2 linked regions of the Teredinibacter purpureus genome follow. The protein of the gene in region 1 interacts with the protein of each later gene in a pairwise test. Links are inferred from orthologs where the notes say so. Each region holds a gene or a part of one and is shown in the gene's direction. Other genes may lie near its edges.

Region 1 (17,042 bases):
CTGATTTAAAAATAAGCTTAGGAAAGGTGCCAGCGGTAGAGTTGCTTTCTCGCGGCCAACAGAAATCCGTTATTACGGCTTTGTTTCTTGCAGAAGCTAACGTGTTTCATACGTTAACAGGCCGTAAACCGGTAATTTTGCTCGACGATCTACCGGCGGAACTTGATGCCGAAAATTTACAGACAGTGGGGGAGGCTATACGCCGGCTTTCTACACAAGTCTTTGTTACGGCTATTGAGCCAGAAATGATTACAGATTGTTGGCACCTGCCGACAATAGACACTTTAAAGATGTTTCACGTGGAACATGGGAAGGTCCAAGTTACCACCTAATGCACAAATAAGAGATGAACTCGAACTATGAGCGAAGAACATAACTACGACTCGTCAAGTATCAAGGTGTTAAAAGGCCTAGATGCCGTACGTAAACGCCCCGGTATGTATATCGGTGATACGGATGACGGAACTGGCCTTCACCATATGGTATTCGAAATTGTCGATAACTCGATAGATGAAGCGCTCGCGGGCCACTGTAGCGAGATTCGCATTGTCATCCATCCTAATGAATCGATCACCGTGTCTGATAATGGCCGTGGTATTCCAACCGAAATGCATGAAGAGGGTGTTTCGGCCGCCGAAGTAATTATGACCGTACTTCACGCCGGTGGTAAATTTGACGATAACACCTATAAAGTATCGGGTGGCCTCCACGGTGTAGGTGTTTCTGTTGTAAATGCGCTGTCAGCAAAACTAAAGCTCACTATCCGCCGCGGTGGACAAGTATGGGAACAGGTGTACAAGCACGGTGTTCCTCAAGCGCCACTAGCTGTAATTGGTGAAACCGATAGCAGTGGTACAGAAGTGCATTTTGTCCCCTCTGGCGAAACATTTACCAATATAGAGTTCCATTTTGAGCAATTAGCTAAGCGTTTACGCGAACTTTCTTTTCTTAATTCTGGTGTGCGTATCGTTCTACAGGATGAGCGTAGCGGGAAAGAAGAAGCCTATGAATATGAAGGTGGATTAAGAGCGTTTGTAGAGTACTTGAATCAAAACAAGAACCCCGTGAATAAGGTTATGCATTTTACAACGCAACGCGAAGAAGACGGCGTAGGCGTTGAAGTTGCAATGCAATGGAATGATGGTTTCCAAGAAAACATCTTTAGTTACACCAATAACATCCCCCAGCGCGATGGCGGCACACATTTGGCGGGCTTTCGATCGGCGCTTACGCGTGGTTTGAATACGTATATAGAGCGTGAAGGTATTGGTAAAAAAGAAAAAGTAAATACTACGGGCGATGATGCTCGCGAAGGCCTAACAGCTATTATCTCCGTGAAAGTACCAGACCCAAAGTTTTCTTCCCAGACAAAAGACAAGCTAGTGTCGTCTGAAGTAAAAACAGCTGTAGAGCAGGAGATGGGCGCATCGTTCAATGATTACTTGATGGAAAACCCACAAGAAGCAAAGCAAATTGTAGGCAAAATGATTGAAGCGGCCAGAGCGAGAGAAGCGGCGCGTAAGGCCCGTGAGATGACTCGTCGTAAAGGCGCTCTTGATATAGCAGGGTTACCGGGAAAACTGGCCGATTGCCAAGAAAAAGATCCAGCACTCTCTGAAATATACCTAGTGGAGGGTGATTCTGCGGGCGGTTCAGCTAAACAGGGCCGCGATAGACGCACACAAGCTATATTGCCGTTGAAAGGTAAAATCCTTAATGTTGAAAAAGCCCGTTTCGACAAAATGTTATCGAGCGTAGAAGTGGGTACGCTTATTACCGCATTAGGTTGTGGTATTGGCACTCAAGAATTTAATGCCGATAAACTTCGATATCACAGTATTATTATCATGACGGATGCTGATGTGGATGGTTCCCACATTCGTACGCTTTTACTGACGTTCTTTTTCCGCCAAACGCGCGAGTTAATTGAACGTGGCCACATCTTCATTGCGCAGCCACCACTCTACAAAATTAGTAGAGGCAAGCAAGAGCAATATATTAAAGATGATGAAGCGTTAATCGCTACTTTAACCAGCGCAGCCCTAGATACCTCCAAGCTGCATCTCTCGGCCGATGCGCCACCGTTAGCGGGAGACAAGTTAGAAACGTTGGTAAAAGACTATCGCGCAACTATGAGTGTTATTAATAAGCTCTCACGCGTATACCCAGAAGAAGTCTTGCAAGAGTTGGTCTATCTAGTGCCAATGGAAGCCGATACTATGGGCGAAAAAGCGCCGGTAGATGCTTGGGTGGTAAAACTTCAAGGTCGTCTCGATACTCTCAACGAACATTCTAAAACCCATAGTTTCAAAGCCCAGGTGATTGAAAATAAAGAGCGCGGTGAGTTCACGCCATTATTAACCGTAACGGCACACGGCGTAGACCACGACGTTCGTATGAGCTCTGAGTTGTTTGCCTCTGATGAATACCGAAACATCTGTGCGTTAGGTACACAGCTCGACGGGCTGTTTGAAGAGGGCGCCTATGTTGCAAAAGGTGAACGTCGTTTTGAGGTCGATAACTTTGCTGACGCGCTCGACTGGATAATGACCGAATCCAAAAAAGGCTACAATATTCAGCGTTATAAAGGGCTAGGGGAGATGAACCCAGAACAACTTTGGGAAACGACCATGGACCCAGAAACGCGCCGTATGCTGCAGGTAAGGGTTGAAGACGCCATAGCGGCTGATCAAATCTTCACGTGCTTAATGGGCGACCATGTTGAACCTAGGCGAGAGTTTATAGAAACGAATGCACTTGCTGTTGCAAACCTAGACGTTTAACCCAAGAGTAGCGGAGCAAGGATGCAGATATGAACATGAATGAAGACGATATTATTTACGGTGAAACCGTCAGTATTAAAAATAAAGTTTTCGCCGCAATACTGTGTTTTTTATTGGGTGTATTGGGTGTACACAGGTTCTATGTAGGCCGTGTAGTAACAGGTATTATTCAGTTTTTAACGTTAGGTGGTTTAGGTGTTTGGGCGTTTATCGATTTTATTATTATCCTCATGGGTAAGTTTGAAGATAGCGACGGCCTAAAATTAATTTGATACCCTATAAGTGTCATCATTAATTGCACAGTAAAAAGGCGAGTTTTTAACTCGCCTTTTTACCATTCGAATAAAAATAATTAGTTCCATTTTAATCAAAAATTATGAAAATAATAACCGCTAGTATTTTATTGTTTACGACATCTTTTAGTTGGGCCCATGGCGTATCGGAAGAAGCGTATGCCCGAATGGCTAACGCCACCGCTTTCGACTATATAGCACTCGGCGCGGAGCATATGCTAACGGGCTACGATCACCTGCTTTTTTTACTAGGTGTGGTTTTCTTTTTAGATAATGTAAAAGACATCGTAAAATTTGTAACAGCATTTACGTTGGGCCATTCACTAACACTTATACTAGCGACCGCTTGGGGTATACAGGCAAATTATTATCTTATCGATGCCGTTATCGCGCTAACGGTCTCGTATAAAGCGTTTGAAAACCTTGGTGGTTTTCAGCGCTGCTTACAGGTTCGATCACCCAATATTGTCGTCATGGTTTTTGTGTTTGGGTTAATTCATGGTTTTGGATTATCAACACGCTTACAACAATTACCGCTCAACAATGACGGTATTATCGCTAAGGCCATTGCTTTTAATGTTGGGGTCGAGATAGGCCAAATAGCGGTACTGTGCCTGTTTTTACTTATGCTGGCTGTTTGGCGCCGTCGCCAAAGTTTTATCGTATTTAGCCGAGTGGCGAATACCGTTTTAATATTGATGGGGGCTGTTTTATGTTTAATGCAATTGCACAGCTACCAACATAGTGCTTATGTAGATGACTTTCCTTTAAGTGACGATAATCACTATCACGCCCATGAAGATATCAATGCAGCGGAAAATAAAGAGCCTACGTTAAACTACCCAAAACGGGTGCACCTACCCAATGCACTGTTAACCCCGTCATCGGAAGCTTCTCCTGTTAGTCAGTAAACACTAAAGAGTAAAAACTATAATGAAAACATTTAATGCGATTGTAATTCTCGTGCTATTAACGTTCAGCTGCGCCAAAACAATAGCGCACGGTGATCACGACCATCATGAACCCATAACAGCCTCAAAAGCGAAAGAAATTGCGCTGTACATTACGGGCGAGTTTACGCAAAGAGATGTTGGCTTACCCTTTGGTCAATTACCGACTAGCTGGAAATCTTTGTCACAAGAATCCGCTGTGATCAAAGAACAAACGGACGAGTACTATATTGTAGCGATCGAAAATAAAGCTGTTGAAAAAACGTTGTTCATATTAATGGCGGCAACGGGCGAAGTGTACGATGCAAGTTTTGTGGGAGATTTTCCTTTACTGAACAAATAAGAGCGTAAAAATTATGGGGCCTGTTTGAAGGCCCCCGATTCTAGTGTTGGTTAAACCAGGTTTGGGTCTTTAACCAAGCGACTAGTTCATCAGCCATCTTTCGATGATTCTCAACACGAGGGTGCAAATTGTGCCAATGGTCGAATACATAATGGCTTAGCTGGCTATCTTCTGCTTCCATTTGCTTTACAACGGCCTTCCACGCAGTGATTAAACGCGTACTTTTTGCACCGCCAAACATACCACCACGAAGAATAACAATTCTACTATTGGGGTACGCGAGCCTCACCTCTCTTACCAAATCTGTGTAGCGTTTGGTGTAATCCGTTGGAAACGGAAGCTGTTTATTCGTCGTAAAGGAATCGTCGTTCTCACCAAAATTCATAAAAACAACGTGAGGGTTATAACTGCTTAAGTCAGCTTTTGGTGCGGTTGGGTCTGGATAATAACGGTCCCATACTTGGCCAATGCGATAAGCCTGATAACCCATGGAAATACCCACACCGCTAATGGCGATATTGCGATAATCGGCAGAGAAATCGCTTGCCACCATTGCGGCGTAACTTTTGGCGTTGTTATGAGTGGAGAAATCGCCCCATTGGTCTTCTTCCCCATCTTCGTTACAAGCACCTGCGGTAATGGAGTCACCGTAAAAGATAAAACGGTGTTTGGCATTAGAAGCCGGCAATGCAGCAACCTGTGCGCCATTATCGGTTACCACGCCTTCAAACCCTACATGCCCAACACTGGCTTCGGAACGCTTAAAGAGCGCTATAGTGTTCCAACCTTCCGATAAGGTTAGTGGGCTTTTAACTGTGCCATTCGTGGCTTTTAGTACGGCCTTGGTATCGCCAACCGTTAAGTCGAAATAAACATTACCTTCCAAACCGGAAAAGCGAAAGGCTAACGCGTTACCTTTAACCCGCGCTGTAACGGTCGAGCCCTGCCAAATAAGTACGGGCACCGCCTTATTCGCAAAATCTATACGACCCGAGTACTGAAAAGCACTGTTCGTGGCGTCTACGTTTTTCGCGACCGCCGTACCACTGCATAACAGCGTCGCCAGTAATGTAATGATGCCGCCAAATGTTGCAGCAAATTTTTTACGATTTTTTAACATAGCAAGTAAGCAATACGATACGTGTACCATTAACCTTTCCCTCAATGTGTTCTGGATTAGCGCAGAGTGAGATATTACGAACGGCGGTGCCGCGTTTGGCAGTAAACCCCGTTCCTTTTACGTCTAAATCTTTAATAATAGTGACGGTATCACCGCCGGCTAATAAAGCACCATTTGAATCTTTTGTTGCGACTAAATCATCGAAAAAGGCGGGATCACTTTGTGCCCACTCGAGCTTCTCGTCATCGATATACAGAACATCCAGAAGGTCGGATGCCCAAGCAGCTTGTTTATATTTCGTTAGTAACCGCCAAGCCATCACTTGCACAGCGGCCTCTGGGTTCCACATGGAATCTTTAAGGCAGTGCCAATGAGATTCGTCGAGGGTTACGGGGTTTGATAGCTGACCATGGCAAACCGCACATAACAGGATATCAACGTTTATTGAAACGTTGCCGGGAACCTCGAAACCGGTAAGTGAGTGTTCACTACCACATAGCTCACATTTGTTTCCACTGCGCGCTATTAATGTATCGCTTGATGACATGAGTGACTTCCTAACTGTTATGTAAATAAAGCGCGCGAGTGGCGCTGGTAATCCATAGTAGAGCGTTTAATAATTAGCGTATTCAACGTCCACTAAAAGTAGAGTTTAATGTCCTACCCATCGCCCGCGCATACTATCAATCCCGTGGTGGTTTTCCAATTAATGCCAGTATTAATGGTGATATTAGCGCTCGGTATTGGCGGCGGTATTGTTAACCCGCTGCTGGAATACCAACGTGATGCTATTTTAGAGGGAGAAATTTGGCGTGTTTTGAGTGGTCATCTTGTGCACCTAGGCGTAACACACACACTACTGAATCTACTTGGCTTTGTGTTAATCGCGTATATATTTAGAGCGCTAGTGTTGCCCATTGTCTGGTGGCTTAGTGTTTTCACGCTCGCCGTGGGAATTAGTATTTTATTGTTAATCTACAACCCCGCGTTACACTATTACGCAGGCCTTAGCGGCGTGTTACACGGCTTATTCGTTATGCTCGCAATTATAGCGCTATGGGCACCACGTGAATTTAACCGATTATCGTTGTTCACCATGCTTGTGTTTGTATTTGCAAAGCTCGTTTACGAACAAACAACCTACTATTCTGCAGGCTATATAGAAGCAGCGATGAACGCTCCCGTGATTGTTGATTCTCACCTCTATGGCGCGTTACTTGGTTTCGTTATTGGTTTTGTGAATGTTGCCTTTAAGCACGGATATAAGCGTGCCCTGAAAATGGCCGGTTAAAATGCTGTCATGCAGCATGTAATGCGCTAAACTTTATCTACCCCTCCACACCCGCCTACCCAATGGCCGGTTATGTGAAGTTCTACTAGTAACCCTAATAGGAGCTTTACCATGCTTTGGCAACCCGATGACACACGCGTTCAGCAGTCGGAGATGTGGCGTTTTATTGCCTATATTGATAACGCCCACTCGCTAGAAAAGCCCGACTACGCCTCCCTTTATACTTTTTCGATCGAAAATCCCGCTTTATTCTGGACTGAGCTCTTTCACTTTTTTCAGGTGACATTCGAAGGTGAACTGATACCTGCGGTAACCGATATTGGGTTCCATCATTACGGCTGGTTCCCAAACGTAAAACTGAATTTTGCCGAAAATTTATTGGCTAAAGGTGAAGATAAAACCGTAGCGATACAATCGTTGTTAGAAAACGGCGAAAAACAAAGCCTAACCTATGCCGAGTTAAAGCAACAGGTAGCCAGCTTACAACAACAATTGAACGACGTGTTTAAAGAAGGCAATGTGCTTGCCTGCTACATGCCGAATATTGCCGAAACCGTTATCGCAATGTTGGCGACTACCGCACTGGGAGGTGTGTTTACCTCAACGAGCGCCGATTTTGGAATTGAAGGGGTTATTGATCGTTTTGGCCAATCAAAGCCAACCGTACTTATTGCGTGTGCAGGTTATGAATATGGTGGCAGATATTTTGACTGTACCGCCAAGATAGCCAGTATCGTAGAACAGATACCCTCTATCAAAAAAGTGATTGTGGTTGACCGCTACCACTACCAACCCAACATCGGCAGTATACAGAATGCTGAATTTTGGCAACCCCAACCGGTAGGTGGCCGAACGGCCATTACGTATAAACGCAGAGCATTCAACGCACCGCTCTACATCGTGTATTCCTCCGGCACTACCGGCAAACCGAAGTGCATCGTACACGCCAATGGTGGCGTGTTACTTCAGCACATAAAAGAAATTGGCCTACACTGTGATCACAATGCTGATAAAACCCTGTTCTTCTTCACAACCTGTGGGTGGATGATGTGGAACTGGCTCGTTAGCTCACTTTATTTTGGCGGCACCACAATACTCTACGAAGGCTCGCCAGCTTACCCAAGCTTCGAACGTTTTATCCGGATTATCGACGACGAAAAAATCAATATATTTGGAACGTCACCTAAATACCTAAAAGCATTAGAAGACAGCAAGGTCGATCTAACCACGTTTAACTTTGGAACACTCGAAACAGTGTTGTGTACCGGTGCGCCGCTGTTACCCGAACAATTCGATTTTGTGTATAACCGGTTGAAACGGGATCTTATGTTGGCCAGCATCTCGGGTGGCACCGACATACTGGGCTGCTTTTTTCTCGGTAACCCAACCTTGCCGGTGTACCGCTCCGAATTACAGTGTGCAGGCCTAGGTATGGATTTAGCCTGCTTAAAACCCGACGGCACAACCGCAGCAAAAGAGCAGCAAGGTGAGCTGGTGTGTCGAAAAAGCTTTCCATCAAGGCCGCTATATTTTTTAAACGACCCAGGCAACGACACCCTATGCGCCACGTATTTTAATACCTACCCGGGCGTGTGGTATCACGGAGATTACATTGCAATAACCCGTCACGGCGGCGCAATATTCTACGGCCGAAGTGACGCAACCCTAAATCCAGGTGGCGTAAGGATAGGTACAAGTGAAATTTACCGCCAAACCGAAACTCTAGGCTATATAGAAGACGCAGTGTGTGTAGGCCAACACAAAGAGGGCGATATAAATATTGTACTATTTGTAAAAATGAAACTGGCAGAGCATTTGTCTGACGGGCGAATAGCTGAAATAAAACAGCGCATAAAAATGAATACCACGCCGCGACATGTACCTAGCGCCATCTACGCTGTACACGACATTCCCTATACGCGGTCGGGCAAAAAAATAGAACTTGCCGTAACACGCGTTATCAATGGCCAGCCTCTCACCAATAAAGAGGCAATCGCCAACCCCGAATGCCTAGAAGAGTATGCAAATTACTACTGCACGGCTGAAGCATAAAGCACGCTAGCCTACGCGAATAACACCGAATAGGCAGCGTGAAGCAGTTAAGCCAAAGGTAAAAAAAATAATGAAAGCGGTAGATTACTGAAAGTTACTGACGACGCGAAAAAAGCGTTAATCTCAATGTGTTTGAACCGTAGAAAAGGAGACTACCGTCATGAACCCATGGCTACTCTTATCTTGGGCACCGACTATTCATTTTCCACTCAGCGGTGATGTTGAACAAGACCTTCACCCAAACAACCACCAATTTTTTCAAGCCATACAAAAGCATGCTGGTGATAAAGTTATTGAAGAAAAAGTCTTTAATATTGCTACCTATGGACACCAACTAGCCCTACTAACAGACCTGGTTACCGAACTAGCGGCTAGCCAAAATAACCTATCGCCCAAAGCGGCTAAAGCCCTCGCTTCAATTCAAGACATTAAGCAACAGATAGAGCATTGTAAAAAAACTGAATATCAAACGCGTACGGAAACGTTACAAGCAGAACTGGCCGAGCTAACCCATAAAATAAGGACACCACCGTTGCAACGAGAACCATCCGAAAAACGCCATACGCCAGCACACCGTAAAGGCTAACGATTAAAGGGGCAAACTATGGATTTATTGGTATCGGTTATCACCAGCGGCATTGTATCGGGTCTTGTTGTTTTCCTATCGAAAGGCTTAGTAACACAACATTTTAAAAAAGATTTTGAAAAATTTAAAGTTGAACTACAAACCACCCAAAAGCTCGATATCGAGCGAAAAGTTCACCTTTATAAAGAAGAACAAATAAAACTCAACGAACTATGGATGATGATAGTTGATTTAACTGAAAAATACGGTGCCCTAGATCCTAATAAAAAAGATATAGAAACCGCCATAGATAATGTTGAAAAATATGTAGTCGGTAACGAAATCTATCTATACGAAGCGTTACTAGAAAAAGTAAAAGCATTATTGATAAAAATAGAAACCACGGAAGGCAAGGAAGATAACCTTAACGAAATTCATCAACTACGCAAAGAAATAGTGCACTTAATTAAGGTAAGAATAATATTTGAGTCATAAGGGAGACTGAGCGTGCATACCAAAATAAGACGAGACTTAAAAAAAATATTCGATAGAGAATTGGTATCGCCCAACTTTTTCTCTAACCGAGAAAAACAAAGCCTGAAAGGCCCGTATGCTTACCCTTCGGACCACGAACAGATAAGGAAAAATTTATTGGGTGGTCACAACCACGAAAAAATAAACAGCATCTTCTTGGAAGAAAACGAAGTTGAATTTCTAACAAGCCAAGAAGATTTTAAAAGCCTAATTGACAATGGTAGTTTCAACCCCTACAGCGACTACAAATTATGCGAATATTTTGTTAAAACAAAAACCATTAAGCTGCTCGATATTGTTTACACCTTTAAAGATAACCCTAAGCTAATAAAAAACGTTGTACATATTGGTAACAAAGGCTCCGGTAAAACAGCCCTACAAAATATTTGGCTAAAACAAAATAACGAAAAATTAGAAAGAAACAATATATTCTGGGTGAGATGTGATGGCCACAAACTATACCAACTATGGCTGGGCTTTCAAAAAGAACTCGAAGAAAACGACAATCAATACGAAATAATAGATGAAACCAACGATCTTAGTAGCCTTACGGTGAAACGGCTAGTCGATATAGACGAATATCTCGACATTCAATTTCTATATGTTTTCTCAAAATATTGCATGGACGAAAAAAGACCATTTTTTGAAAAAATTCTCAAAAATATGCAGAACGAAAAGCCAGTTGTAGATTACCCCGTTAGTAGAAACGATAGAACAACACAACCAAAATTATTGTACAGCTGCATAACCGACATCCGAACAACGATTAAAAAAGAAGAGGTAGATGAAGGCACCAACTATAGCTATGCTTATAAATGTGTTATGAAAGGTTCTATTGATACCTCCCAACTTGAAAAAAGGCGGTGGATAGCGATCTCCAAAAAATTACAGGCATACTTCCATCAACATGATATATGGATACTAAAAATTGTTGATGGCGTAGACAACGTGCATATCAATGAAAAAAGCGCAGAACCCTACTATAAGCACATGCTTACCGAAGCGCATAAGTTTAGTCGAAGGCGCCCAAAAGAGAAAAATATCCATTACATGGCACTAAGGGAAAGAACCCTAATAGATATTCTGGTTGGCCACCCCATTCAATTGGATACAAAGCTTTACTTAGAACAGCACTCCATTCACCACAGCCCAGCTTGTTTTAAAGAAATTATTACCCAGCGCTATGCCTTTTCAAAAGACAAACATTTTAAGACAGGTGGGCTATACGACCAAATAGCCCGGTCAATTGTGAGCAGTGTTAGCCCTGATGTTGGAGACCAAAGCCATAATAACGCAAGGGAATTCCTCCATAATAAATTAACCTTAATTTCACAAGTGTATTACCGTATAAAGCAACTGAACAAGCGCAACGTAAACCTAGAGTCACATATAAAAACGCTTAGGCCGAGAAATCGTTATCTAAATGGCAGGCTGTTTCTCAATACCAAAAGGCAATGGGGAGATCTCAATACAGAACCCGGTGTATGCTGTATGAATCTCTTCTATTTCGATCTCGATAACTACCCGTGTATGAGCCAAAACGACTGGGTTGGCCTCTGTAAAACCCGAATATTACAGATGCTTAATAAAAATAGCACGATTTCTGAAGCGCTAATAATTAACTACCTCTCTGAAGTATTACTTTACCCAAAAGCGTTAGTGCTCGATGACATAAAACACCTAAGAGCGTTTGGAATGATCGACTCCAAATACGACAAAGCCATAATGTATGTGATTAGTAAAAAAGGCCGGCGGTATTTGGAACACGTGTATTCCGACATCGATACGCTGTACTACTTTGCTTTAGATTCAGCGCTACCAGTAAAATTTATAGACAATCAGCTAGTGATAGGCCATAACAACTCATTGAGTACCAGAACATTCTATCCGTCCTGTGCGATTACAACGGTCACCTCTTTCGCGTTTTTTCTAATGAGAAAAAATGCATTAGAAGAAAAGGACAGAAATGAGTACGCCGGAGAAATATATGATTATCTAGGTAAAGTAGAACTGCCGTTATCAGACAGAAGCACTTATGCACACCTTTTAATAAGTACCAACCGCCTAGTAAAATCGATGGATGCTTCTGAGGCAAGAAAGGTTAGAGAAAGGCTAGAAAATATTAGCGCCGATTGTACGCGTTGCTAGTATAGAAAAAAGCGGGAGAGAGCAAGGTCTAGCACCATACCGCTAAACTGTAATAATTCACTATGAAAATAGCGAAATAAGATTATGCAAAACCAAAAAGTCTTTAGAAGCGCAAAAAAAACCATACGACAAAAAATCGGTAACGCAAACGCGTGGCTAGTTTATTGTTGTCTTCTATTTGTCATATGTTGTTCACTACACACGCAGACCAGCGATTACCACAATAAATAGTTCCAACAAAATCAATCACTTCCCGTGTATTACCGGCAATACTTATCCCAACAAGTAAACGTAATAAAGCATCGTGCATTGCCATTTCTTTAGGTTTTCTTCAGGTAATTAAGATTGCACTGCGCCACTATTTTTTAGCGTTAGGGCGGTATTTCATTAAACCGTACCAATACACGCAATATAGGCAGGCATTACCAGAGTAGAAACAAGTGTATTCAACGTTATGCCTCACCCCTGACCCTAAAAAAAAGGAAATAGCATGTCTTACAACCAACCAACCCATCGTTCCATACAATTCTGTGTAGGTGTTCTTTTCGTCTGTTTTGGCCTCACTGCGCAAGCAAGCGATACGTTAGACCCTAATGAAAGGCTTTACAGCGGTGATTACTTGTTATCGAATAACGGAAATTATAGGGCCACCTTGCAGGGAGACTCAAACCTAGTGGTACGTTCAACGGCAGATGGCACCGTTGTCTGGTCCTCGGGCACCAAGACTGATCGAAATACTTATTTCACTATGCAGGGGAACGGGAATCTTGTGCAATACAATTTAGAATCGCAGGCCATTTGGAGTACTGGCACAGGTGGCAACAGTGGCGCCAAACTGGTATTGGAAGACGATGGAAACCTCGTAATCTATGACAGTAACAATAACGAGATATGGGCGCTAGAAACAAATAAGCTAACGGGAAGGTTAAATCCAGGGCAAAAACTAACGTCCGAAAATAACAAATACATCCTGACTATGCAATTGGATGGCAACGTAGTATTACGCCGAACATCAGACGGAAAAGCCCTGTGGTCTACCGCTACTAATGTAGGCAAAGCGTTTCTTTCTATGCAAAATGACGGCAACCTTGTGGTATACCGTACGAACGGAACTGCCTTATGGGCCTCCAATACTAATGACTCTTCTGGCCTGTATGTAATACTAAAAAATGACGGCGACCTCGATATTAAAAACGCAAGCAACACCACGATATGGTCTACTAATTCCCGTGAAAAAGTGTGTACTACGAGCCTAGTACGTTACTGGGGAGGTGGTTACCAATGGGGTGAAATAAGCTATAACCCAAGCCAGTCTTGCTACGTTAACGTACCGGTATATTATTATAATCCGTATTCAATATCGATATTCGGCTGTTCTGTTTTCCCAGAATATAAAGGCTTTACTAATCGCACCATTTGCCAATAGTCACGCGTGAGTATTAACACCATGAGAGGTAACTATAGTTCCTCTGTGTAACCGCCCAGTACATCGTGGCTTGCAAAAGCTTTCTCTTATTATTTAGGAGAAAGCTTTTTTGGTCAATAGAGCAATGAATCACCCCGTAAAACGTATACTGTTTATTGAGTGCGTTTAGTGTTTATGACCGCAATCCATTGGATAATTACCCTCGCCGCGCAACGCATAATCCACCACTTCTCACCCGTACTTTATAGTGGCCCCAATTTTTTTGGCAGAAACATATTCACGCTGCGCCTAATAAATAATTTAAACGCCGCCCCCTATGTTGACACCACATTCTCGCAGCCGTGAGAACATCCAAAGGTTAAGCCTTACTAACGCTACAATAATATAATACAACGCGATGGAGGTTATGAATGCCGTAACACGTGGCTAAACGTGCTAGCAAGCGACAAGTTTGGTAGGGCAGGGCGCAGCTGATAAGTGTAAAAATTATCGTGAGTGCGTACAGGTAAAATAGTGTTAACGTTCTAGTGGCGCTTTAACGAAGGTTCGCAGACGGGTTCACTACGCGCGTGTTAATGTTGCTATTGCCTATATTGCCACGTGTAGCGGGGCACATAGGTTTAGACTGAGATAGATCTAGGTGTATAGGTTGAAGCGTGGAAAGTTGGGCGTTGTTCATAAACGTCCTAGGGATACTGAAAATAATTAGGGATAATTGGATATGAGTGCCATTGAATTTAGTTGTTTTAACCGCGTTAAAGCGGAAGATCTTATGCGTGTAATTAACGAAGATTCTCTGAGAACGCATTTAATTGATCATCCGTATTTTGATACCAACAGCACTCAAGCATGGATGAAGGGTAAGATTAAAACAGATGCGGTACAGGGTTGCCGTATTCGAGTAGTGTATATAAATGGCGTGGTCGCAGGCTGGTGTGGCATTCAGCCAGATGATAATGGCTTTGAGCTTGCGATTGTAATTTCACAAAAATTCTGGGGCTTTGGTGTATCAATATTTAAAACACTCATGCGATGGGCTAAGGAACTCGGCCATAAAGAAGTGCTTTTTCACCTGCTTGAAAGTAGGCCTGAATACAAAGCACTCCATAAAATGTCCACCAAAGTAGTTAAAACAGAAATGGCAGGCCGATACTTTACAACTTACCATGTCTCAGTTGGTTAAGAGTATCCGCGAAATATTTTGACAGGTAACTCCGCCTAACATTAGCCCTGTCGCGCATAGCCTGCGGGGGGGGAAGAGCTTAGGAGCGTTGAACTAATTGTTGCATTCCACCCAAAAACCACTCCACAAAAAACATTTTTTAATAACGGCGTTAGAACCGATTTAGGGTAACTGACTTTCTCCGTATCTAAATAGTGTGAACCATGCTCAATAATTATACTTACTATATGACGGGGATATGAAATTCCATTTAAGATGAGCGTTATAAAGTTGATAAATTTTATAGCGCTCTCGCATAACATCAAATTACACACACGTTGATATGGAAAATCCTATGTATAACCCGTTAAGCTTTTTAAGTAGCTTGTCGTTCTACAGTAATAAAAAAAATGTAACCTTACGGATTACTTATCAAGTACTGACGTTGATAATATCGTATGTTATTTCTACAAGTGCATTTGCACAAACTAACACTGCACCCACGATATCGAATATTGGTGACAAATTAATATTTGTGAATACATCGTTAACAATTCCGTTTTCGATTTCTGACGCAGAAACGCCTGTTGCTAATCTAAGAGTATTCAAGTCGGGGGGAGGGTCGACTTTTTCAAGTCCTATTTCTTACACTTTTAGCGGGACGGGAAATAACCGGACATTAACTATTACGCCTGCTAGTAACGATACTGGAAGAGTCTCGGTGTCAGTAGTTGTACAGGACGCTGGAGGTAAGACGGCCTGGACGAGCTTTGTATTTACCGTACAGGCAAATACAAACACTCCCCCGACAATCACGAGTATTGTTGATCGGACCATAACGCAGGGGGGATCTGCGGTTATTCCGTTTAGTATAAACGATGCAGAAACACCTTCGGGTGAGCTGCGCGTATTTAAATCGGGTGGCGGTTCAACCTTTCATACGGAACCGACTTACGTCTTTTCTGGGGCAGGTAATTCTCGTACTCTTAAAATAACACCTGCATCAAATGACTTTGGCAGCGTATCGTTAACTGTCGTTGTTCAGGACTCTGAAGGAAGAACTGCTTGGACCACGTTTAAGTTTACAGTTAATTCTAAACCGACAATTAACGATCCGGCTGATGTAACGCTCTTTGAAACGCAAAATGTAATTGATATTCCATTTGTGATAACTGATGTTGAAACACCAGTATCAATTTTAAATGTCTCTCTGTCCACCAACAGCTCAACCTTTAGCAGTACGCCTAGCTTTACGTTTATTGGTAACAGTTCTAGTCGAGTACTGAGGGTTACTCGGCAGCCAAATGATTCAGGCACGATCAATGCGACAATAATTGTTAGAGATCAGAAGAATGCTACGGACTTTACAACGATTAAAATTACTGGTCTCTTGGCGAGTCCTCCGAGTGATATTAATCCTGCGCGATCTCTCTTTATCCGAGATTTGAATACGCTTGAGTCTTCAAGACTAGACCTCGATCTAGGAACGGTTCTAGACCAACTTGCCACCCAGCTAAACGCAATAAACAGTACTGACCCTGTTTCTGCGGAGTCGCTGTTCGCAAGATTGTGGGATACGCAAAATCCTGTTGGGCAATCTTTTGTTAATGAGGGAATTAAATGTACTGGCAGTGTCAACGGATTCAATGCTACTTGCAGACCAGCGGAAGGTCAGCAAGCTGCGAATCCAGCAATCTCATTAAACAACTATTCACCTATAGCGCTTGTAAACCGGTTTGATTTACGTGATCAGACTACTTTTGGTAATTGCGGTGAAGCCAGAATCGTTTATGCAAAAACCAGCGGCGGGGGGAGAAACTATGTGATTTTTGAAGCAAAACTTCCAAACCCTACTCCTGGCAACGCTAGTGGTTGTCGCCCAATTGCGGAGTTTTGGGCATTTCTAACTGACGATAATGATGCCGATAGCCGAGCTGCGAAGCTTAATGATTTCTTTATCAATGGGTTGAGTAATTTTGGACCAGTAATCGATGTTAACAATTTCGCTCAAAATAGCGGCCAGATTCGCACAAATATGTTCATGGATACTTCCGCATGGATTTTAAGTGAGTTTAAAATAGCGCAGGCAAATGGCGATAGCGTATTCCTGCCTGTATCAGTTAAAAGTAATCCATTCGGGGAATTGTTTAGTGGAAATAGGACCGATAGTCTAGCTGATCAATTTAGAGATGACTTTATTGATAATATGGACGCTCTTTTATTAGATACGGATAGCTTCTTCTTGCACGTTGCGAGTGATACGCATAACAACGCGCAAAGTCATGCATCTGGTGCTCGTCGGGGGGAGAATAATTTCTTGAACTTCGCTTCTAACAGCAGTAGTAACAGCGTCTTTAGAAGCCAGATACAGGCGA
Region 2 (6,793 bases), 3.1 Mb from region 1 along the record:
GCACTGCGTTAAAGGCGTGAGCAGCCCGAGATCGTGTAAGCGTTGCAAGGGACGTATGCCGGTTTCTGCTAGAGCGGTATCGATCTCGTGAGCCGTTTCGTGTAAGTGTATTTGAATGGGGGCTTGCAGTTCTTCTGCGTAGGTCGCAATGCGTTGTAGTGACTGGTCGCTAACGGTGTAGGGCGCATGGGGGCCAAAGCCAATCTCTATAAGGGGGTGAGAACGGTATTTGTCACGCAGCTGTAAACCTTTGTGGAACGCGTCATCAGCATCTCGGGACCAGTTATTAGGGGCGTCCAATATAGGGAAGGTAATTTGCGCCCGAATACCGGCTTCGCGGGCGGCTGCGGCACACGCTTCGGGGAAATAATACATATCGGCAAAACAGGTTGTACCTGTTAATAACATCTCGGCGATGGCGAGTTTGCTTCCGTCTTCCACAAATGTTTCATTTACCCAACGGTTTTCGGCCGGCCATATATGGTCTTGTAGCCAGGTGTCGAGAGGGTGATCATCGGCAAAACCGCGTAGCAGGGCCATAGCCGCATGACCGTGGGTGTTGATAAGCCCCGGCATAATCAATTGCCGGGTAAGATCTACTCGCTTTAGGGGCGTGTATTGGCTGCTAACATCGCTAGTCGGGGTTATACCTATAATGGTGTCGCCGTTGATTAATAGGCTGCAATCAGTATAAAGGCGGCCACGTGGAATCACGGGAGCAATCCAAGAGGCGTCTAGGCATAGGTCTACGGTTATTTTTGTGGTCATATTGTGCGCTAACTGCTCGTTGTTTGTTCGTCACGTGGGTTTAGTGGCAGGGAGCCCAGTATACCCGTAAATTTCTATGCTGTGGCGCTCGCTCAACGTGCTTATCATGTTGATTTTATGGTAGTATTCGCCGTTTATTTGGCCGTGATCTAGAGCGCTTAGGTCGCATAGAACCGCAAAACAACAAAAAGACATGTCCCGCAAAGCGGGTGAGACTTTTATGGGCGATATTGCAAAAGAAATCCTACCGGTAAGCATCGAAGACGAACTCAAGCAATCCTACCTCGATTACGCGATGAGCGTGATCGTGGGGCGTGCGTTACCTGATGTTCGAGATGGCTTAAAACCCGTGCACCGTCGAGTGTTGTTCGCGATGAGCGAGTTAAACAACGACTGGAACAAACCCTATAAAAAATCGGCCCGTGTGGTCGGTGATGTTATTGGTAAGTATCACCCTCACGGCGATTCAGCCGTTTACGACACCATTGTTCGTATGGCCCAGCCTTTTTCGTTGCGCTATACGCTGGTCGATGGCCAAGGTAACTTCGGGTCGGTCGATGGTGATAGCGCTGCTGCTATGCGATACACCGAAATTAGAATGAAGAAGATCGCGCACGATTTGTTAGCCGATCTCGATAAAGAAACCGTAGATTTCGTGCCCAACTACGATGGCACAGAATTGATCCCGGCGGTAATGCCTACTCGGGTTCCCAACCTGCTTGTGAACGGTTCTTCGGGTATTGCGGTGGGCATGGCGACGAACATTCCGCCTCACAATTTGCGCGAAGTGGTTCAGGGTTGTCTTCGTTTAATTGACTGCCCAGAGTCGACCATTGACGAGCTAATGGAAGACATTCCTGGTCCAGATTTCCCCACAGGCGCCATTATTAATGGCCGGGCCGGTATTATTCAGGCGTATCGAACAGGCCGTGGTCGCATTTATGTGCGTGCTAAAGCCGATGTTATTACCGACGAAAAAACGCATCGTGACACCATTATTATTAACGAAATCCCCTATCAGGTGAATAAAGCGCGCCTGATCGAAAAAATTGCGGAGCTCGTTAAAGATAAGAAGATTGAAGGTATCTCCGAGATTCGTGATGAATCCGATAAAGATGGCTTGCGTGTAGTGATAGAAATTAAGCGTGGGGAAATGGGCGATGTGGTTCTTAATAACCTATTCGCACAAACCCAGCTGCAAAGCGTTTTTGGTATTAACGTAGTCGCCTTGGTTGACGATCAGCCGAGAGTGCTCAACCTCAAACAAATGCTTGAATATTTTATTCGCCATAGGCGTGAAGTGGTTACGCGTCGTACGGTTTATTTATTGCGTAAGGCGCGTGAGAGAGGTCATGTACTCGAAGGTTTGGCCGTCGCTATCGCCAATATCGATGACGTTATTACGCTTATTAAAGCGTCTCCTTCGCCCGCGGAGGCTCGAGAAGCCTTATTGGCGCGAGGCTGGAACACTAGCACCATCAGCCCGTTCTTAGAGAGCGCTGGCGCCGATGCGTGTAAACCAGACGACCTAGGCGATTCTTTCGGTTTACGAGACGGCTTGTATTATTTGTCGCTTGCACAGGTGCAGGCAATTTTGGAGTTGCGCCTGCACCGTTTAACGGGAATGGAGCACGAGAAGTTACTGGCTGAGTACGAAGAGAAGCTCAAACTTATTGGGGAATACCTAGAAATTCTCGGCAACCCGCTTCGTTTGATGCACGTTATCCGAGAAGAGCTTGAAGCGGTAAAAGAAGAGTATGGCGATGAGCGTCGTACTGAAATTCAGCATTCTCAGCAAGATTTAACCGTAGAAGACCTCATTACTGAAGAAGATCGAGTCGTGACAATATCTCACGGTGGCTACGCCAAAACACAGCCTCTCGATGCCTATCAAGCACAGCGTCGCGGTGGCATGGGCAAGGCGGCTACATCGGTGAAAGATGAAGATTTCGTCGAGCATATGTTGATAGCGAGCACGCACGATTACCTCTTGTGCTTCACCAATGCCGGTAAAGTGTATTGGTTGAAAGTGTTCCAAATTCCGGTGGCTGGCCGACAATCTCGAGGTCGACCCATGGTGAATTTGTTACCGCTGGAAGAGGGTGAGCGTATCACCTCAATTTTACCGGTACGAGAGTTCGACGAAGACCTATTTATAGTGATGGCAACATCTAACGGTACGGTTAAGAAAACGCCGCTGCCACAATTTGCCCGTCCACGTTCCGTAGGGCTGCGCGCGATCGATCTTGTAGAAGGCGATCACTTAGTGGGTACGGCCATTACCGATGGCAAAAAAGATATTATGCTGCTGAGTTCCAGCGGTAAAGCTACGCGTTTTGAAGAAGATACCGTTCGTTCCATGGGGCGTACCTCTCGTGGTGTTCGAGGCATACGAATAGCCGAAGAACATCGTGTTATTGCGATGATCATCCCAGCCGAGGACGGCAAAGTTCTTACGGTTAGTGAAAATGGCTTCGGCAAACGAACCGAAGTAGCCGATTTCCCAACGAAAGGTCGTGGTGGTCAAGGTGTTATTGCCATGGCAACGTCTGATCGTAACGGTGCATTGGTAGGCGCAACACAGGTCTTTGATGGTGATGAAATTATGCTCATCTCCGACCAAGGCACCTTGGTGCGTACACGCGGTGACGAAATTTCGGTGCTTAGCCGTAATACCCAAGGTGTTCGTCTCATTCGAGTGAAAGACGGTGAACATATTGTGGGTGTTGCGCGTATAGATGAACAGCTAGACGATGTTGATCCCGAGGGTGCTGAACCGGCAGACACGGAGCAGGCAGAAGCGTCAGCGGGTGAAGTTGCTGCTTCAGGCGGTGCGGATGAGAAACCAGCCGATTCAGACGCCGACACCGACGAAGAATAACTTTCAGGGAATGATGACGAGTGACTGACAACGAAAACAGTGGGCCCAATACCCAAGAGCAAAAAGAGCTTGCGGCACTGCGCGATAAAATTGACGGTATCGATACGCAAATTGGTGAGCTGATCAGTTCGCGCGCGCAATGCGCTCAAGATGTTGCCGAGATAAAGCAGCGGTATTCAGGTGATGAAGCTCCGAACTTCTATCGCCCTGAGCGTGAGGCGCAAGTGTTGCGCAAAGCAATGGAGCGTAATCAAGGGCCGTTACACGACGAAGAATATGCGCGGCTCTTCCGTGAAATTATGTCGGCGTGTTTGGCGCTCGAAAATCCTATAAAAGTTGCATATCTTGGGCCAGAGGGTACCTATACCCAGCAAGCCGCGCTAAAACATTTTGGTCAGTCGGCCCATACGGTTTCCATGTCGGCTATTGATGAAGTGTTTCGCGAGGTGGCATCGGGAGCGGCTCATTACGGTGTTGTTCCCGTCGAAAATTCCACTGAAGGGGTTGTAACCCATACCTTAGATAATTTTCTTGCGAGTAGCGTAAAAATTTGTGGTGAAGTGGTGCTTCGCATTCATCATCACTTTTTAGTGTCAGACGTTACTCACGTTAGCAATATTACGCGTGTGTATTCTCATGCTCAGTCGTTGTCCCAATGCCGTAAATGGCTGGATGGCCATTTCCCCAATGCAGAGCGAATAGCTGTTAACAGTAATTCAGAAGCAGCCCGTCGTTTGAAGGGTGAATGGAATGCAGCGGCTATCGCAGGTGAAATAGCTGCCGACTTGTACGATTTAACCAGCTACGCACAAAATATTGAAGATCAGCCCGATAACTCAACGCGGTTTTTAATTATTGGCTCCGAAGACGTTGGCCCCAGTAATGATGATAAAACCTCATTGGTGGTGTCTACCCGCAACGAGCCGGGCGCACTACACGGCTTGCTGGAACCGTTTCATCGGCACGGTATAGATCTAACGCGAGTCGAAACGCGTCCGTCGTCAACCGGCACATGGAATTACGTGTTTTTTATTGATTTTGCAGGGCATGTTACCGATAGCGTTGTACAAGCAGCGCTAAAGGATGTGGAAAAAAACGTATCCGATTTAAAAATTCTTGGCTCTTATCCAAAGGGCGTTTTATAACCATTTACTTCACGTCGTTTATTCTCGCTAGCCAGCGACTATTAGCTGGCGGTGTAAACGAGTGGCGGATCGCTTGGTGATTATGACCGGACTAAATAAGGTTGTTATTGTTGGCTTAGGGTTAATAGGCGGCAGCTTAGCGGCAGGCCTACAAAAAGCCGGTGCGTGCCAAAAAATTATTGGCGTTGCACGACGAGAAGAAACGTGTCAGCAAGCCTTAAAGATGGGTGTGGTTGATCAGGCCGTTACCCATATTTCAGAGGTTGCGAGCGAATTAGGTAAGGGCGATATCGTCTTTATTTCGGTGCCCACGTTAACTGTTCGCGCTATTGTTGAACAATTAAAAGCCTGTATCCCGAGTGACGTTATTATTACCGACGGCGCAAGCGTAAAAGGTAGTGTACGTGATGATGTACGCGAAATTTACGGCCATTTTCCGGCTAACTTTGTGTTGGGTCACCCAATAGCAGGGTCGGAGCAAAGTGGCGTAGAAGCATCAAACCCCGATTTGTATGTTAAGCATCGGGTTATTGTAACGCCTATGCCACAAAACAACGCCGAGGCGGTTACGGCCGTGCGGGCAATGTGGCAAGCCGTTGGTGCAGAAGTATTGGAAATGGAAGTAGACGATCACGATGTGGTTTTAGCTTCCACTAGCCATTTACCGCATGTTATTGCTTATTCGCTTGTCGATACCTTGGCTCATGACAGCCATAATGAAAATATTTTTCGCTACGCAGCGGGTGGGTTTCGCGACTTTACTCGAATTGCCAGCAGCGATGCCATTATGTGGCGAGACATAATGCTCGCCAATAAACGAAGCGTTTTAGATGCTATCGATTTATTCTCTTCAAACCTTTCGCGTTTAAGAGCGTTAATCGATAAAGAAGACGCTACCGAAATCACCGGTGTTTTCACCCGCGCTAAATTTGCCCGCGATCGATTCACTAAAATGTTAGAACACAAAGCCTATAGTAGCCCTATGCAAAATACAGAAGAAAAACTCGTTGTTTACACCGTAGCTCCTGGTGGCCAAATAAAAGGCCGTATTCGCGTTCCTGGCGATAAATCAATTTCTCACCGCTCCATTATGCTGGGCTCGTTAGCAGAAGGTACAACGCATATCGAAGGTTTTTTGGAGGGTGAAGATGCCCTCGCCACCTTGCAAGCGTTTCGTGACATGGGTGTTGTTATCGAAGGGCCAGAACAAGGTACCGTTACTGTGCATGGCGTTGGCTTAAAGGGTCTGCAAAAGCCTTCGGGCGCGTTATACGTGGGTAATTCTGGTACATCAATGAGATTGTTATCCGGAATATTAGCAGGGCAATCATTTCAGAGTGAACTAACGGGTGATGTCTCGTTAAGTAAGCGCCCAATGAATCGCGTTGCTAATCCGTTGCGTGATATGGGCGTAACAATCGATACCGAAGAAAATGGTCGTCCACCCATGGTTATTAACGGTGGTTCTGCATTAAAAGGTATTAACTACGAAATGCCAATGGCCAGCGCACAGGTAAAATCGTGTTTGTTGTTAGCCGGCTTATACGCCGAAGGTGAAACAACCGTTACAGAACCTGCGCCAACGCGCGACCATACAGAGCGTATGCTCAGAGGCTTTGGGTACAATGTGCAGCGCGAAGGAAATGTTGTATCGGTAAAATCTGGTGGCAAGTTAACCGGTACCGACATCGATATTCCTGCCGACATCTCCTCCGCAACGTTCTTTATGGTGGCGGCCGCTATTTGCCCTGGTTCAGATATAACGCTTACTCATGTTGGTATCAACCCAACGCGTATTGGTGTGGTTAATATTTTACGTTTAATGGGGGCAAATTTATCGCTCGAAAACGAACGTGAAGTAGGCGGAGAACCGGTAGCGGATATTCGCGTGCAATACGCCCCGTTAAAAGGCATTCAAATCCCAGAAGATCAAGTACCCCTAGCGATTGATGAGTTTCCTGCGCTACTTATTGCCGCAGCCTGCGCAGAAGGTAAAACT

The links.
Region 2: the proteins of gyrB (region 1) and gyrA interact in binary tests that used the Escherichia coli proteins (3 or more experiments, as listed by UniProt). The link is inferred for Teredinibacter purpureus from one-to-one orthologs.

Annotation. Positions count from the first base shown.
Region 1 is NZ_CP060092.1:878,829-895,870, forward strand. The notes cover bases 1-3,071. They hold gyrB (DNA topoisomerase (ATP-hydrolyzing) subunit B), read left to right. Parts: upstream 1-359; coding sequence 360-2,783; downstream 2,784-3,071. Other genes in these bases: recF (DNA replication/repair protein RecF), read left to right, coding at 1-332; H5647_RS03665 (TM2 domain-containing protein), read left to right, coding at 2,813-3,055. Also shown: H5647_RS03670 (HupE/UreJ family protein), read left to right, coding at 3,160-3,987; H5647_RS03675 (DUF6488 family protein), read left to right, coding at 4,010-4,369; H5647_RS03680 (GDSL-type esterase/lipase family protein), read right to left, coding at 4,410-5,519; H5647_RS03685 (PhnA domain-containing protein), read right to left, coding at 5,473-6,036; rrtA (rhombosortase), read left to right, coding at 6,145-6,780; H5647_RS03695 (acetoacetate--CoA ligase), read left to right, coding at 6,892-8,832; H5647_RS03700 (hypothetical protein), read left to right, coding at 8,993-9,418; H5647_RS03705 (hypothetical protein), read left to right, coding at 9,437-9,892; H5647_RS03710 (hypothetical protein), read left to right, coding at 9,905-12,079; H5647_RS22300 (hypothetical protein), read right to left, coding at 12,261-12,389; H5647_RS03715 (PQQ-binding-like beta-propeller repeat protein), read left to right, coding at 12,570-13,505; H5647_RS03720 (GNAT family N-acetyltransferase), read left to right, coding at 14,227-14,688; H5647_RS03725 (hypothetical protein), read left to right, coding at 15,023-17,042. UniProt on the Escherichia coli protein: DNA gyrase negatively supercoils closed circular double-stranded DNA in an ATP-dependent manner to maintain chromosomes in an underwound state.
Region 2 is NZ_CP060092.1:3,946,535-3,953,327, reverse strand. What follows is about bases 637-3,849. They hold gyrA (DNA gyrase subunit A), read left to right. Parts: upstream 637-988; coding sequence 989-3,649; downstream 3,650-3,849. Other genes in these bases: pheA (prephenate dehydratase), read left to right, coding at 3,670-3,849; H5647_RS17640 (TRZ/ATZ family hydrolase), read right to left, coding at 637-768. In the rest of the region: more of H5647_RS17640, read right to left, coding at 1-636; more of pheA, read left to right, coding at 3,850-4,794; H5647_RS17625 (bifunctional prephenate dehydrogenase/3-phosphoshikimate 1-carboxyvinyltransferase), read left to right, coding at 4,877-6,793. UniProt on the Escherichia coli protein: A type II topoisomerase that negatively supercoils closed circular double-stranded (ds) DNA in an ATP-dependent manner to maintain chromosomes in an underwound state.